DNA from 3 places in the Pantoea sp. nfd-35 genome. Region 2 is predicted to be linked to each of the others. Evidence: predicted binding sites of a transcription regulator. Region 2 holds the regulator's gene; each other region holds the start of a gene.
The links. The regulator PhoB, encoded in region 2, activates phosphate uptake and scavenging genes when phosphate is short. The targets are predictions, from matches to a motif close to CTGTCATAAAACTGNCNNAT.
Positions count from the first base shown of each region.

Region 1 (4,506 bases), 1.9 Mb from region 2:
GACACGGTACTGATCGCGATCGTATCCGGCGAAACCGTGCCATTTAGCGTTGGGTTCAAAGCTGAAATACTGCAGATCGCGAGCGATCGCTTCCGTTGGTGCATCCTGCCAGCGCTGGCCGTTTACCCTTTCCGGCACGAAAGGCAGGATCATGTCACAACGATCAAAGATCGCTTTACGTGCCTCGATCCCGAGCATCACGCACTCATCCCACATGCGGCGCCCCGCCTCGCCCTGATGCATTTTGGCGTTAATATCCAGCGCGGCAAACAGCGGATAGAACGGGCTGGTTGAAGCGTGCAGCATGAACGCGTTGTTCAGGCGCTTATGCGGGCAGAAACGCTTTTGCCCACGAATATGGTTATCTTTCTTGTGGATCTGCGAGGTCTGCGAAAAGCCCGCCAGCTGCTTGTGCACTGACTGGGTAACAAAAATGCCGGGATCGTTTTCGTTCAACTCCAGCGTCAGTGGAGAACAGCCTTCCATCAGCGGAATAAACTGCTCATAGCCCAGCCAGGCCGAGTCAAACAGAATGTAGTCACACAGATGCCCAATGCGATCCACCACCTGCCGCGCGTTGTATACCGTGCCGTCGTAGGTGCCCAACTGGATAATCGCCAGCCGGAAGGGACGCGCCTCGTTAGCCCTTTCAGGCGCCACTTTCTTGATCTGTTCGCGCAGGTAGCCATCATCGAAACAGTGCGCATCAATGCCGCCGATGAAGCCAAACGGATTACGGGCCGCTTCAAGGTAAACCGGCGTCGCGCCCGCCTGAATCAGCGCACCATGATGGTTGGACTTGTGATTATTGCGGTCAAACAGCACTAAATCACCGCGCGTCAGCAGCGCATTGGTGACCACTTTGTTCGCGCTTGACGTGCCATTTAACACAAAGTAGGTTTTATCCGCGTTAAAAACTTTGGCGGCAAACTTTTGCGCATGCTTAGCCGACCCCTCGTGAATCAGCAGGTCGCCCAGCTTGACGTCAGCGTTACACATGTCCGAACGAAAAACGTTCTCGCCATAGAAATCAAAAAATTGCTTACCCGCTGGGTGCTTTTTGAAAAATGCGCCGCCCTGATGGCCCGGACAGGCAAAGGTACTGTTCTGCATATCAACATAGCGGGTCAGCGTTTCAAAAAACGGGGGCAGCAGCGCGGCTTCATAAGCCTGAGCCGCCGCTTCCAGCGCTACCCAGTCCTGCGGCTCGCCATTCAGTTCGCCGGTCACGCCGGGCAGGTGCATCACCTCTTCTTCAAAGGCATTAGCAACGAACACCGGTAAATTAAAACCCGTGTGGCGTAACAACGCCAGCACGCCACTGCGCGTATCAGCCAGCGAGACGACAACAGCCGCCACATCGGTAAAATCAGTATTATCCAGCGTGACCACGTCGCGCGCAGTATTCAGGGTCAGGTTAGGCGCAACAGCAGCGCTGGCAGCAATTTTCAGTGGTGTCATAACACAAATCCCTAACAGTCAGGGAGTGGGTGCCTGAGGCACGGCAATGGGGAAATTTCCCCGGCGAATAATGTCTGACGCGATAAACCGATAGACATCAGTAAAGAGTAGTCCTTACTCATGTCCAACAGCAGCGGCCCGGTTGGCCTCACCGCATAGTGAACGATGTGTGTGTAACTGACATGACGAAGAACAGATCGCGCGCGAATTCAGGCGAGTGGGGACACGTGCAGTTGCACATTGAACCGAACATGGCAGCGTCCTCTGTTATCGGGCGGTGGCGAGAAAAAAGTGGCCGTCATAATGTCATTTTTTATCCGCAGGAACAACCCGACAACTTTAAATATCAGGTCAATAAATGCAAAATATAAAACCATTAAATATCAATATCTTATAAAGAAATATCAGTGAATAACCGCTTAAGTTTCTGTTATTTATGCGCAATTATGCATTTTTCAGCACGCTGGCAGTCGCTCCCTCATTGCTACTGAAATCGCCACTGAAATGCCTCAGGTTTGCGCCAAGCCTCGCACTTGTCGGGCCAGTGCCCTACCCTAATCGGCGCATCGGGCGTAAACTTGCCTGATTATTCTTACGCCTAACGGAGGATACATGTTTAAGGCAATGGTGATTGATAAGGACGAACAAGGTTACCGCTCTCAGCTAAAAGAACTCTCCGAAACACAATTACCCGATGAAGACGTCACCCTCGACGTCAGCTATTCCACCCTCAACTATAAAGACGCGCTGGCCATCTGCAATAAAGGGCCGATTGTGCGCCAGTTTCCAATGGTGCCGGGCATTGACTTCGTGGGACGGGTCACAGCAAGTCGCCATCCCGACTGGAAACAAGGCGATGCGGCGCTGCTCACCGGCTGGGGCGTCGGGGAAAAACACTGGGGCGGGCTGGCTCAGAAAGCCAGCGTGCCTGGCGACTGGCTGGTAGCCGTGCCTGAAACGCTAACTCCGTTGAATACCATGGCCATCGGAACGGCGGGCTTTACCGCCATGCTGTGCGTGCTGGCACTCGAAAAACAAGGCATTACGCCTGCCAGCGGCCCGGTTTTGGTGACCGGGGCCAGCGGAGGCGTTGGCAGCTTCAGCGTCTCTCTGCTGGCAAAACTGGGCTATAACGTCATCGCCTCCAGCGGGCGAGCCAGCGATGAAGACTATTTAAAAACCACCCTGGGCGCAGCCGAAGTGATAGATCGCGACGAGCTGGCTCAACCGGGTAAACCCCTCGGGAAAGAGCGCTGGGCCGCCGCCATCGACAGCGTCGGTAGCCATACGCTGAGCAACGTGCTGGCCGGCACCCAGCGTGACGGCGTGGTCGCGGCCTGTGGTATGGCACAAGGCCTGGATCTGCCCGGTAGTGTCGCGCCCTTCATTCTGCGCGGTGTGACACTGGCTGGCGTAGACAGCGTGATGTGCCCTAAACCGCTGCGCCAGCAGGCCTGGCAGCGGCTGGGGCAGCTTCTGGATGACGCGTTACTGAACCAGATAACAACGGTCATTCCATTGCGTGACGTGCACCAGGGCGCACAGGATCTGCTGGATGGCAAAGTTCGGGGCCGTCTGGTGGTTGACTGCGCTTAACGTTCGCCTTCCGCCAGGGGCGACGAAGGCGGGCGCATCAGTCATTCGCTTAGTTCCTGAATTGCCCCGCTCGCCCCTTCCCTTACCACTTCTGGCTGCCGGGAAAGTGCTGCCAGCGGGCGATAACTTCACCTGCTGGCAATGCCCGGCTCATCCAGACTGAGCCTGGGGGCGGGCTATCTTCCCCGCCCGCAGGCTCGCATTACTGCTGACAAGCCTGGCTCATGGGCTTACCTGAGCATCCTGAGCATCCCGAGCATCCCGAGCGTCCCGAGCGTCCCGAGGCATCTTACAGAGGGCCTCCTGACTTACCGCCATCTGTTTTTTTAGGGCTTCCCACTCACGTCAGACAGCCTTACCCCGGCCCCTTCGCTGTCGGTTCCGGAGCCGCTAATTTGATGTTTTATCAGAATAAACGCAGGGGCACACCGGTACCGTTTCGGCCAGCGATGCGGTAAGGTTTGCGCTGCTGTCTGCCACGGGTGAGGATTCGCGTCAGGGTTAGCAACGTATAAAGAAAACAGAAAACCCATGCGAAAAGCCCGGCCGGCATGCTTGCGGCCCCTGCTGGCCTGAGCGTTAATTAATGATAAAGAGAGGGAAAGATGCAAAAACCCGTGGTCGTCATTCACTATTGTACCCAATGTAACTGGCTGCTGCGCTCCGCGTGGATGGCACAGGAACTGTTACAGACCTTCGCACAGGATCTCGCCAGCGTGACGTTGCGTCCCGGCACCGGCGGCGTATTTGAAATCACCCTGGATGAACATCTGCTGTGGGAGCGCAAGCGCGATGGCGGATTCCCGGATGCTCAGGCACTCAAGCAGCGGGTAAGGGATATTTGTTTTCCGGAGCGTTCGCTAGGGCATATCGATAAAAACCGATCGGACGACAGCTGATCGTCCACGTCAGATTAACTGCGGCTGATATCCTCTGCCGCAGTCATCAGAGCAGCGACGATTGTTTGCCGGGTTTCATCGGTAATGTCCTGCTGCGCCAGACGCATGTTCAGGGCAGTTTTAAAATGATCGATCGCCTGCTCAATTTCAGGAATGCTGCGGTTGTTGACCAGCACTGCCAAAGACGATAACCGGTCGATGAGACCTGACAGCGGCTGTGCATCGTGCTTTAGCATGGCCTGCCCCGTTTCGGTGAGCACGTAAGCCTTACGTGCAGCCTGAGGGTCACTGATGTGAATAGCCCCCATCTCCTCCAGCCATGTCAGATTCGGGTAAATGATGCCTGGACTGGGCGAATACTCGCCCTTTGACAGGTCTTCAATGCATTTAATCAGCTCATAGCCATGTGTGGCGCGCTGCGAGATAAAATGCAGCATCAGCAGACGGATCTCGCTGGCATCCAGCATTTTCTCACGGCGCTTGCGCCGTCCACTGCAGGGCGCATCGCGGTTATCTTGCCCTGAACGTGCCGAATCCATTTTCATTATCT
Region 1 covers NZ_CP122403.1:859,523-864,028, reverse strand. The annotation lists gene P9J57_RS04150 (ornithine decarboxylase) at 1-1,461, opposite strand, end outside; gene acuI (acrylyl-CoA reductase (NADPH)) at 2,074-3,057, shown strand; gene P9J57_RS04140 (Rdx family protein) at 3,663-3,956, shown strand; gene P9J57_RS04135 (PadR family transcriptional regulator) at 3,971-4,501, opposite strand.
Region 1: the regulator PhoB is predicted to act here: its motif matches at 1,966-1,985, upstream of acuI (acrylyl-CoA reductase (NADPH)).

Region 2 (4,506 bases):
TGCGCTGGTTGACCACCACCACCAACGCGTCCATCGCCACCGGCACGGCCAACGGAGGATAACCGTATCGCGCCTCAAACGCCTGGCGCTCATCCGCCTGCATGGGACGGCTCATTGCCCCTAACTGGACGGATCCGGCTGTCAGCGCGGTTGGCGCCGTTGAGGAGCCCGATGCCTGAACCTGCACATTTACCCCGGGTGACTGACGGCTAAAGTCATCGCCCCACAGGGTCATCAGATAGCCGAGCGTGTCCGAGCCTGCGCTGCTGAGATTGCCTGAAAGCATCACAGGCTGCGCCTGCACCAAGGCAGGCAAGAGAGAAAAGAACAGCAAAAAAAGAAGGCGCATCGTTCCGGTCCGTCAGCAGTTAATGAACCGCATTCTCCTGCATCCCGTTAGTCACAATCAACCGTGGTGCCAGGGTAAAGGTAAAACAGGTTTCCTGGTGCGGGATGCTGGTGATCTCCAGCCGCGCATTGTGATGGCTGAGCGCATGCTTCACGATGGCCAGCCCAAGACCGCTGCCGCCGGTCGCACGTGAACGCGCTTTATCCACCCGATAAAACCGTTCTGTCAGGCGCGGAATGTGCTCAGGTGGAATGCCGGGGCCGTTATCACAGACTGTAAATACCGCGCCCTGCTTGCTGCGCAGCCAGCTGATATCAATGCGCGTCCCCTCGGGCGTGTGGTTCACCGCGTTGTAGACCAGGTTGGAGATAGCACTGCGTAATTGTTCATCATTGCCAAACACTTTCAGGTGAGGATCGGTATGAAAATGGATGGCGTGACGTCCGCCGCTCAGGGTTTCAGCTTCATGCTGCAGGAGTTTGAGCATAACCGGTACATCAACCTTTTCTTTCAGATTAATGGCCGGAGCCGCCTCGATGCGCGACAGCGTCAGGAGCTGTTTGACCAGGCTATCCATTCGCCGGGTTTGCTCCGACATGGTGTGCAACGCTTTGTCCCGTGAGCGCTGATTCATGACGGAGTCATTCATCATTTCCAGATAGCCCTGAAGCACCGTTAAAGGCGTGCGCAGTTCATGGCTGACGTTGGCAAAGAAGTTTCGCCGTGCCCCTTCAAGCTGATGCATCTGGGTCACGTCGCGAGCCACCATCAGCCACTGGCCTTCGCTGTAGGGCATCACACGGAATTCCATGTGGTGCTGGTTATTCAGCACCAGCGTAAGCGGCTTATCGAAATCACGTTGCCGTAGATAGCGAGAAAATTCAGGATAACGCAGCAGATTAAGGATATTTTGCCCGTTATCTTCTGGCCAGCGCAGCCCCAGGTGCTGCTGGGCCAGGCCATTGCACCAGAAAATAGTGCCCTCTTCGGTGGTGAGTATCACGGCGTCCGGCAGCGACTCCGCGCCGCTGCGAAACCGCTTAATCAGATTACCTAATTCGCGCCGCCGCCGCCGGTTGCGCAGTTGCATTTGATACAACCCGTAAAACAGCGGTTCCCAACTGGCCTGCCCGGACGGTGGCGTCATCGTGCGATCCAGCCACAGCCAGTGAGACAGGCGCATCAGGTTGTAAAAATGCCACAGTAAAATACCGACTACGCTCAGTAACAGCAGCCACGGCAAATAGCCGAACAGCAGGCCGAGCACCAGCGCAGGCAGACACGCCAGCACCAGTTCGGACAGTAATCTCTTCCAGGAGAGGCGTTCCAGCACGGTTAAAGCTCCGTTTAAAAGCGGGCAGAGAAACGATAACCTGTTCCGCGTACGGTTTGTACCATGCGATCGTGGCCGGTCAGTTCCAGCGCCTTGCGTAAACGACGAATATGAACGTCAACCGTACGATCTTCAACATAGACGTTAGTGCCCCAGACATGATTGAGTAACTGCTCACGGCTGTAAACACGTTCAGGATGGGTCATAAAGAAATGCAGCAGCTTGTATTCTGTCGGCCCCATTTCCAGCGGTGTGGTTTCTGACATCACGCGATGCGAAGAGGGATCCAGGCTCAGGCCCTGCATTTCGATCACATCTTCTACCGCCATCGGCGAAATACGACGCATAACGGCTTTAATTCGCGCCATCAGCTCTTTCGGGGAAAACGGTTTGGTGATGTAGTCATCGGCACCGACTTCCAGTCCGCGTACCCGATCTTCTTCCTCGCCGCGCGCGGTGAGCATCATGACCGGTATATCACGCGTCATGGCTTCACGCTTAAGATGTTTAATAAATTGTATGCCGCTGCCGCCGGGTAACATCCAGTCCAGCAGGATCAGGTCAGGCCAGGGTTCAATCAGCTTGCTGACGGCGCTGTCATAATCTTCTGCCTCAATCGGCTGATAATCGTTTTGTTCCAGTACGAAACATAACATTTCACGGATTGGAGCTTCATCTTCCACAACTAAAATGCGCTTAGCCATTATTACTCCTGCAGGTAGGACGGCTTTCACTGATATTTGCGGCGCCATTATGCGTCAGTTTTGTGACACTTTTATGAAAAAGTTAGCCATAAAAACCGGCCTGCAACAACCATTTATGACAACATGACGACATGTTTTGTGGCTTTAGTGACTGAGCCAGTATAATTGCCGGGCAAATCGATTTGGCAGGGAGTTTTATGCGCATTATTCACACCGCGGACTGGCACCTGGGGCAGTTCTTCTATAACAAGAGCCGCGCCGCCGAGCACCAGGCCTTTCTTGACTGGCTGTTAATACAGATCGAACAGCATCAGGTCGATGCGCTGATTGTGGCGGGCGACCTGTTTGATACCGGTACGCCGCCCAGCTATGCGCGTGAAATGTTTAACCGCTTCGTGGTGGCGTTACAACCCAGCGGCTGTCAACTGGTGGTGCTGGCGGGCAATCATGACTCGGTGGCAACGCTGAATGAATCGCGCGAACTGCTGGCCTGTCTGAACACCCGGGTCGTTGCCACGCCGCAGGAGAGTGACGACGTCATGATCCTGACAACCCGTCAGGGTGAACCCGGCGCGCTGCTGTGCGCGATTCCCTATCTGCGCCCGCGCGACATTATGCGCAGCCAGGCCGGTCAGTCTGGACGGGATAAACAGCTCAGCCTGCTGGAGGCCATCAGCGCCCATTATCAGCGCAGCTTCGCGGCGGCACAGGCGCTGAACATGTCCCTGCCGATCGTGGCGACCGGCCATCTTACCGCCCTTGGCGTCAGCAAAAGTGACTCCGTGCGCGATATCTACATCGGCACGCTGGATGCGTTTCCTGCCTCGGCGTTTCCGCCGGCCGATTACATCGCCCTTGGACATATTCATCGCGCTCAGCGCGTCGCGAACAGCGACCATATTCGCTACAGCGGCTCCCCTATTCCGCTGAGCTTTGACGAGCTGGGCAGCGAAAAAAGTGTCTGTCTGCTGACTTTCAGCCCGCGCGGCCTGGAAACCCTGACCCTGCCGGTTCCCACCTTCCAGCCGATGCAGATGCTTAAAGGCTCTCTGGCGCAAATCAGTGAGCAGCTCGCTCACCTTTCCCCTCCCAGCGGAGAGAAGCCGGTCTGGCTCGATATAGAAGTCACCACCCAAGAGTACTTAAGCGATCTGCAGCGCCAGGTTGAAGCGCTGACGGCAGATTTACCGGTGGAAGTGCTGCTATTACGCCGCAGTCGTGAACAGCGCCAGCACAGCCTGGCGCAAACGGATAACGAAACCCTGAGCGAACTTAAGGTCGAAGAGGTTTTTGCCCGACGCCTGGCGCTTAATGAGGAGCTTGATGACAAGCAGATCGTCCAGGTCACGACCCTGTTTAAGCAGACGCTGGCCGACCTGGAGGCGAACCCATGAAGATCCTCACGCTGCGATTCAAAAACCTGAATGCGCTGAAAGGAGAATGGTTTATCGATTTTCGCACCGAACCTTTCGCCAGTAATGGTCTGTTTGCCATTACCGGCGCGACAGGTGCCGGTAAAACCACCTTACTGGACGCTATCTGCCTGGCGCTGTATCACCAGACGCCGCGCCTGGGTGCGATTTCTCAGGGCCACAACCCGCTGATGACGCGCGACTGCGCCGAGTGCCTGGCCGAAGTCGAGTTTGAAATCAAAGGTGAGGCCTGGCGGGCATTCTGGAGCCAGAACCGCGCACGAGGCACGGCCGACGGCAAACTGCAGGCTCCCCGCGTCGAGCTGGCTCGCTGCGCAGATAATCAGATCGTTGCAGACAAAGTGGGCGACAAGCTCAAGCTTACCGAAACGCTTAGCGGCCTGGATTTTGAACGTTTTACCCGTTCAATGATGCTGTCACAGGGCCAGTTCGCCGCATTTCTTAACGCCAAAGCGAATGAGCGCGCAGAGCTGCTGGAAGAGCTGACCGGAACGGAAATTTACGGGCTGGTTTCCATGGCCGCGTTTGAGCGCCATAAAGAAGCCAAAAATGCGCTGGAACTGATGCGCAGTCGGGCAGGCGGCATGGCACTGCTTGATGAGGCGACCCGCGCCGGGCTGCAGCAACAGCAGGCAGCCCTGACTGAGGCCGAGCAGCAACTCAGCCGTCAGTTTGACACCGCTCAGC
Region 2 covers NZ_CP122403.1:3,376,766-3,381,271, forward strand. The annotation lists gene P9J57_RS15780 (PstS family phosphate ABC transporter substrate-binding protein) at 1-349, opposite strand, end outside; gene phoR (phosphate regulon sensor histidine kinase PhoR) at 369-1,682, opposite strand; gene phoB (phosphate response regulator transcription factor PhoB) at 1,697-2,386, opposite strand; gene sbcD (exonuclease subunit SbcD) at 2,584-3,780, shown strand; gene P9J57_RS15800 (AAA family ATPase) at 3,777-4,506, shown strand, end outside.

Region 3 (4,506 bases), 1.9 Mb from region 2:
ATAGTTGCCCGCCTCCCAGGCCATTGAAGGCTAAGGGGAATGGCGAGCCAGGTAATCAGTCAGGAAGGTGGCATGTCTGCACAACCGGTAGATTTACAAATTTTTGGTCGTTCTTTGAGAGTGAATTGTCCGCCTGAACAGCAAGATGCGCTGAACGCGGCAGCAGAAGATCTCAATCAACGGTTGCAAGATTTAAAAGTTCGCACTAGAGTCACAAATACAGAGCAACTGGTGTTCATTGCCGCGTTAAACATTTGTCATGAACTGGCACAAGAGAAAGGTAAGACGCGTGACTATGCTGCTAACATGGAACAACGAATCCGTATGTTACAGCAGACCATTGAACAGGCTTTAGTTGAGCAAGGTCGCATAACCGACCGCCAGGATGCGAAGTTCGAATAACACTTCATGGTCAGTGTGCTACACTAACGGTGAAGTCAATTTTCTCTGAGATGTTTGCAAGTGGGCCAGTCCCCTGAGCCGATATTTCATACCAACAGAATGTGACGCTCCGCAACCTGTGAGCATGCTCGGTCCGTCCGAGAAGCCTGATGGTTGCGACGGCATGTTCACCTTGAACCAAGGGTTCAAGGGTTACAGCCTACGGCGGCATCTCGGAGATCTCCTTTCTGGTCGTACTGCATTACCTCCCACCAGGCATGATATAATGCGTCGCTTAAGCGACTTTGTCTGGGGGACACCATGTCAGCACCCTCTTTAGTACTGCGTCAGGACATCCGTCAGCACGTTCGCCACTTACGTCGCGCTCTGAGCGCTGAGCAGCAACATGCGGCAGCCGAACAACTCGCCCAACATGCGATAAACTTTGCACCACTGGCCGATGCCAACAACGTGGCACTGTTTTTGTCTGTTGATGGCGAAATCAATACACGACCGCTTATCGCCAGGCTGTGGCAGCAAAACAAACGGGTTTACCTGCCGGTTCTGCACCCCTTCGCAGCGGGCCATCTGCTTTTTCTGCGCTATACGCCAGAAACACAGTTAATCCAAAATAAACTGCGCATTCCCGAACCCCCACTGGATATCCGCCATCTGATCACGCTGGATGAACTGGACGTAATGATGGTACCGCTGGTGGCGTTTGATCGCGCCGGACAGCGTTTAGGAATGGGGGGCGGCTTCTACGATCGCACCTTACAGAACTGGAAACAGCATGGTTTTTTACCGGTGGGCATCGCTCATGACTGTCAGCGGGTTGACGCGCTGCCTACAGCGGCGTGGGACATTCCTTTGCCGGCCGTGCTGACGCCATCAAAACTGTGGCTATGGGATGAATAAACCCGGGCATGCTTGTGTGCCCGGGTAGGTGACAGCGTGGGATCAGTAAAGCAGGCGGGCGCGAATCGTTCCCGGAATCGCCTTCATCAGCTGCAGAGCTTTCTCTGCCAGTTCGTGCTCAGCATCAATGTCGATGACCACATAACCCATCATCGGAGAGGTTTGCAGGTACTGAGCGGCAATGTTGATGCCTTGTTCAGCGAAAATCTGGTTGATCGCGGTGAGAACGCCCGGACGGTTTTCGTGAATATGCAGCAGACGACTGGCGCTAATGCCGTGCATCGGCAATGACACTTCCGGGAAATTGACGGCGGACAGCGTTGAACCGTTATCCGAATATTTCGCCAGCTTGCCCGCGACTTCAATCCCGATATTCTCCTGCGCTTCTTCCGTCGATCCCCCGATGTGCGGCGTCAGGATAACGTTGTCGAATTCGCTCAGTGGGGAAACAAACGGATCGCTGTTGGTCGCCGGCTCTACAGGGAACACATCAATCGCAGCGCCACCAACCTGCTTGCTGGCCAGCGCTTCGCACAGTGCAGGAATATCTACCACGGTGCCGCGTGAGGCGTTTATCAGCAGGCCGCCAGGCTTCATCTGCGCCAGCTCATTGGCAGAAATCATATTTTGCGTAGAGGCGGTTTCCGGGACATGCAGGCTGACAACGTCACTCATATTTAGCAACTGCGTCAGGCTACGAACCTGTGATGCGTTGCCCAACGGCAGCTTGTTTTCGATGTCATAAAAGTAAACGTGCATGCCCAGACTTTCTGCCAGCACGCCCAGTTGCATACCGATATGGCCATAGCCAATGATACCCAGCTTTTTACCGCGCGCTTCAAAAGAGCCTTTGGCGATTTTATTCCAGATACCACGGTGCGCTTTGGCATTCGCTTCCGGAACACCGCGCAGCATCAGCAGCATCTCGCCAATAACCAGCTCGGCCACAGAACGCGTATTTGAGAAAGGTGCGTTAAAAACCGGGATACCGCGTTTCGCTGCGGCATTTAAATCAACCTGATTCGTTCCGATACAGAAACAGCCTACCGCTACCAGTTTTTCTGCAGCGGCAAAAATCTCTTCGGTCAGTTGGGAACGGGAACGGATACCGATAAAATGCGCATCGCGAGCGGAAGCTTTTAACGCCTCGGCATCCAGTGCGCCTTTGTGGAATTCAATATTGGTGTAACCTGCAGCACGAAGATTTTCCAGCGCGCTCTGATGGACACCTTCCACCAGCAGGAACTTAATTTTGTCTTTTTCCAGTGATACCTTTGCCATTTCCCAACCCTATTCAGAATTCAACGAGGACTGAACGCAGTCAGCCGTCTGTCAAAATATCAAAAAAATCGCCTGCGGCAATACAAACGATTGCCTGACCGCCAGCATGGCAGGGCTCAGAGGACGTACTTTGCCAGACAAAATCGTGGGTTGGCCGCATCGAGAAGAACGAACCCGCTGCCGATGACGGTTATGTGACATAAGTCACCAAATTTCAGCCTGGTGAGAAAAGTTTTTTTAAATCAAAAAAAGCGGGCGCCCTGTTGCGCGCCCGTACTTTATTTTTTGAGGGTTTTGACACCGTCAGGTCCGCCAATCAATGCGACATCTGCGCCACGCGTGGCGAACAGCCCCACAGTGACGACGCCAGGCAGGGCATTAATCGTTTTTTCCAGCTCAATGGGATCGAGAATACGCAGATTGTGCACATCAAGAATGATATTACCGTTGTCAGTCACCACATTCTGACGATATTCCGGCAAACCGCCCAGCTTCACCAGTTCACGCGCGACATAGCTTCGCGCCATCGGGATAACTTCAACCGGCAACGGGAAGCGTCCAAGCACGTCCACTTCTTTGGATGCGTCGGCGATACAGATAAACTTTTTGGCAACCGCCGCGACGATTTTCTCGCGCGTTAAGGCAGCACCGCCCCCTTTGATCATCTGCATTTGTGGGTTAATTTCATCGGCACCGTCGACATAAATGGCCAGATCATCAATCTCGTTCAAATCAAACACCTGAATGCCCAGGCTTTTTAGCTTTTGCGTCGACGCTTCGGAACTGGATACGGCCCCCTCAATCTGATGTCTAATGCTGCCGAGCGCATCAATAAAGTGAGCGGCCGTAGAACCCGTACCGACGCCGACGACAGTACCGGGCTGCACATAATCCAGTGCGGCCCAACCAACAGCTTTTTTCAGTTCATCCTGGGTCATGATATGTTTAGAACCTGTGCGATAAGGAAATGCGCGTAGTATAAAGCAAGGCTTGCTGAAAATGCTCGGATGCATTGGGCGGATTTAATGCTTTGGAAGCCAGCCCACAAAAATATCGCTGACATTTCCGTTGGAGTATTTGTGGCATAGTAACGTCCATCCTGAAGGAGAGAGAAAAATAATGAAACGCCCGGACTACAGAACGCTTCAGGCGCTGGACGCAGTGATACGTGAACGCGGATTTGAACGTGCCGCACAAAAACTTTGCATTACGCAGTCTGCCGTCTCGCAACGCATTAAACAGTTGGAAAATCTGTTTGGTCAGCCGTTATTAGTTCGTACGGTACCGCCTCGTCCCACTGAACAGGGGCAAAAGCTGCTCGCACTTCTGCACCAGGTTGAGTTACTGGAGGAAGAGTGGCTGGGCGATGAGAACAGCGGCACCACGCCGCTACTGCTGTCGCTGGCGGTAAACGCCGACAGTCTGGCAACGTGGCTGTTACCGGCATTAAAAGACGTACTGGCCGATTCGCCTGTGCGCCTGAACCTTCAGGTTGAGGATGAAACCCGCACTCAAGAGCGTCTGAGACGAGGCGAAGTGGTTGGCGCAGTCAGTATTCAACCGCAGCCGCTACCCAGCTGTCTGGTGGATCAACTGGGTGCGCTGGATTATTTGTTTGTGGCGTCAAAGGATTTTGCAGAGCGCTTTTTCCCCAACGGTGTAACGCGTTCCGCCCTGCTTAAAGCGCCAGCCGTGGCATTTGATCACCTGGATGATATGCATCAGGCCTTTTTGCAGCAGAATTTTGATTTATCACCGGGTAGCGTTCCCTGCCACATCGTCAACTCGTCCGAAGCGTTTGTGCAGATGGCCCGGCAGGGCTCGACCTGCTGTATGATCCCTCATCTGCAGATTGAACGCGAACTGGCGAGTGGCGAGCTAATCGATCTCACGCCGGGGCTGTATCAACGCCGGATGCTGTACTGG
Region 3 covers NZ_CP122403.1:905,707-910,212, reverse strand. The annotation lists gene zapA (cell division protein ZapA) at 73-402, shown strand; RNA gene ssrS (6S RNA) at 442-625, shown strand; gene P9J57_RS04360 (5-formyltetrahydrofolate cyclo-ligase) at 703-1,299, shown strand; gene serA (phosphoglycerate dehydrogenase) at 1,342-2,580, opposite strand; gene rpiA (ribose-5-phosphate isomerase RpiA) at 2,859-3,518, opposite strand; gene P9J57_RS04345 (LysR family transcriptional regulator ArgP) at 3,700-4,506, shown strand, end outside.
Region 3: the regulator PhoB is predicted to act here: its motif matches at 2,762-2,781, upstream of serA (phosphoglycerate dehydrogenase).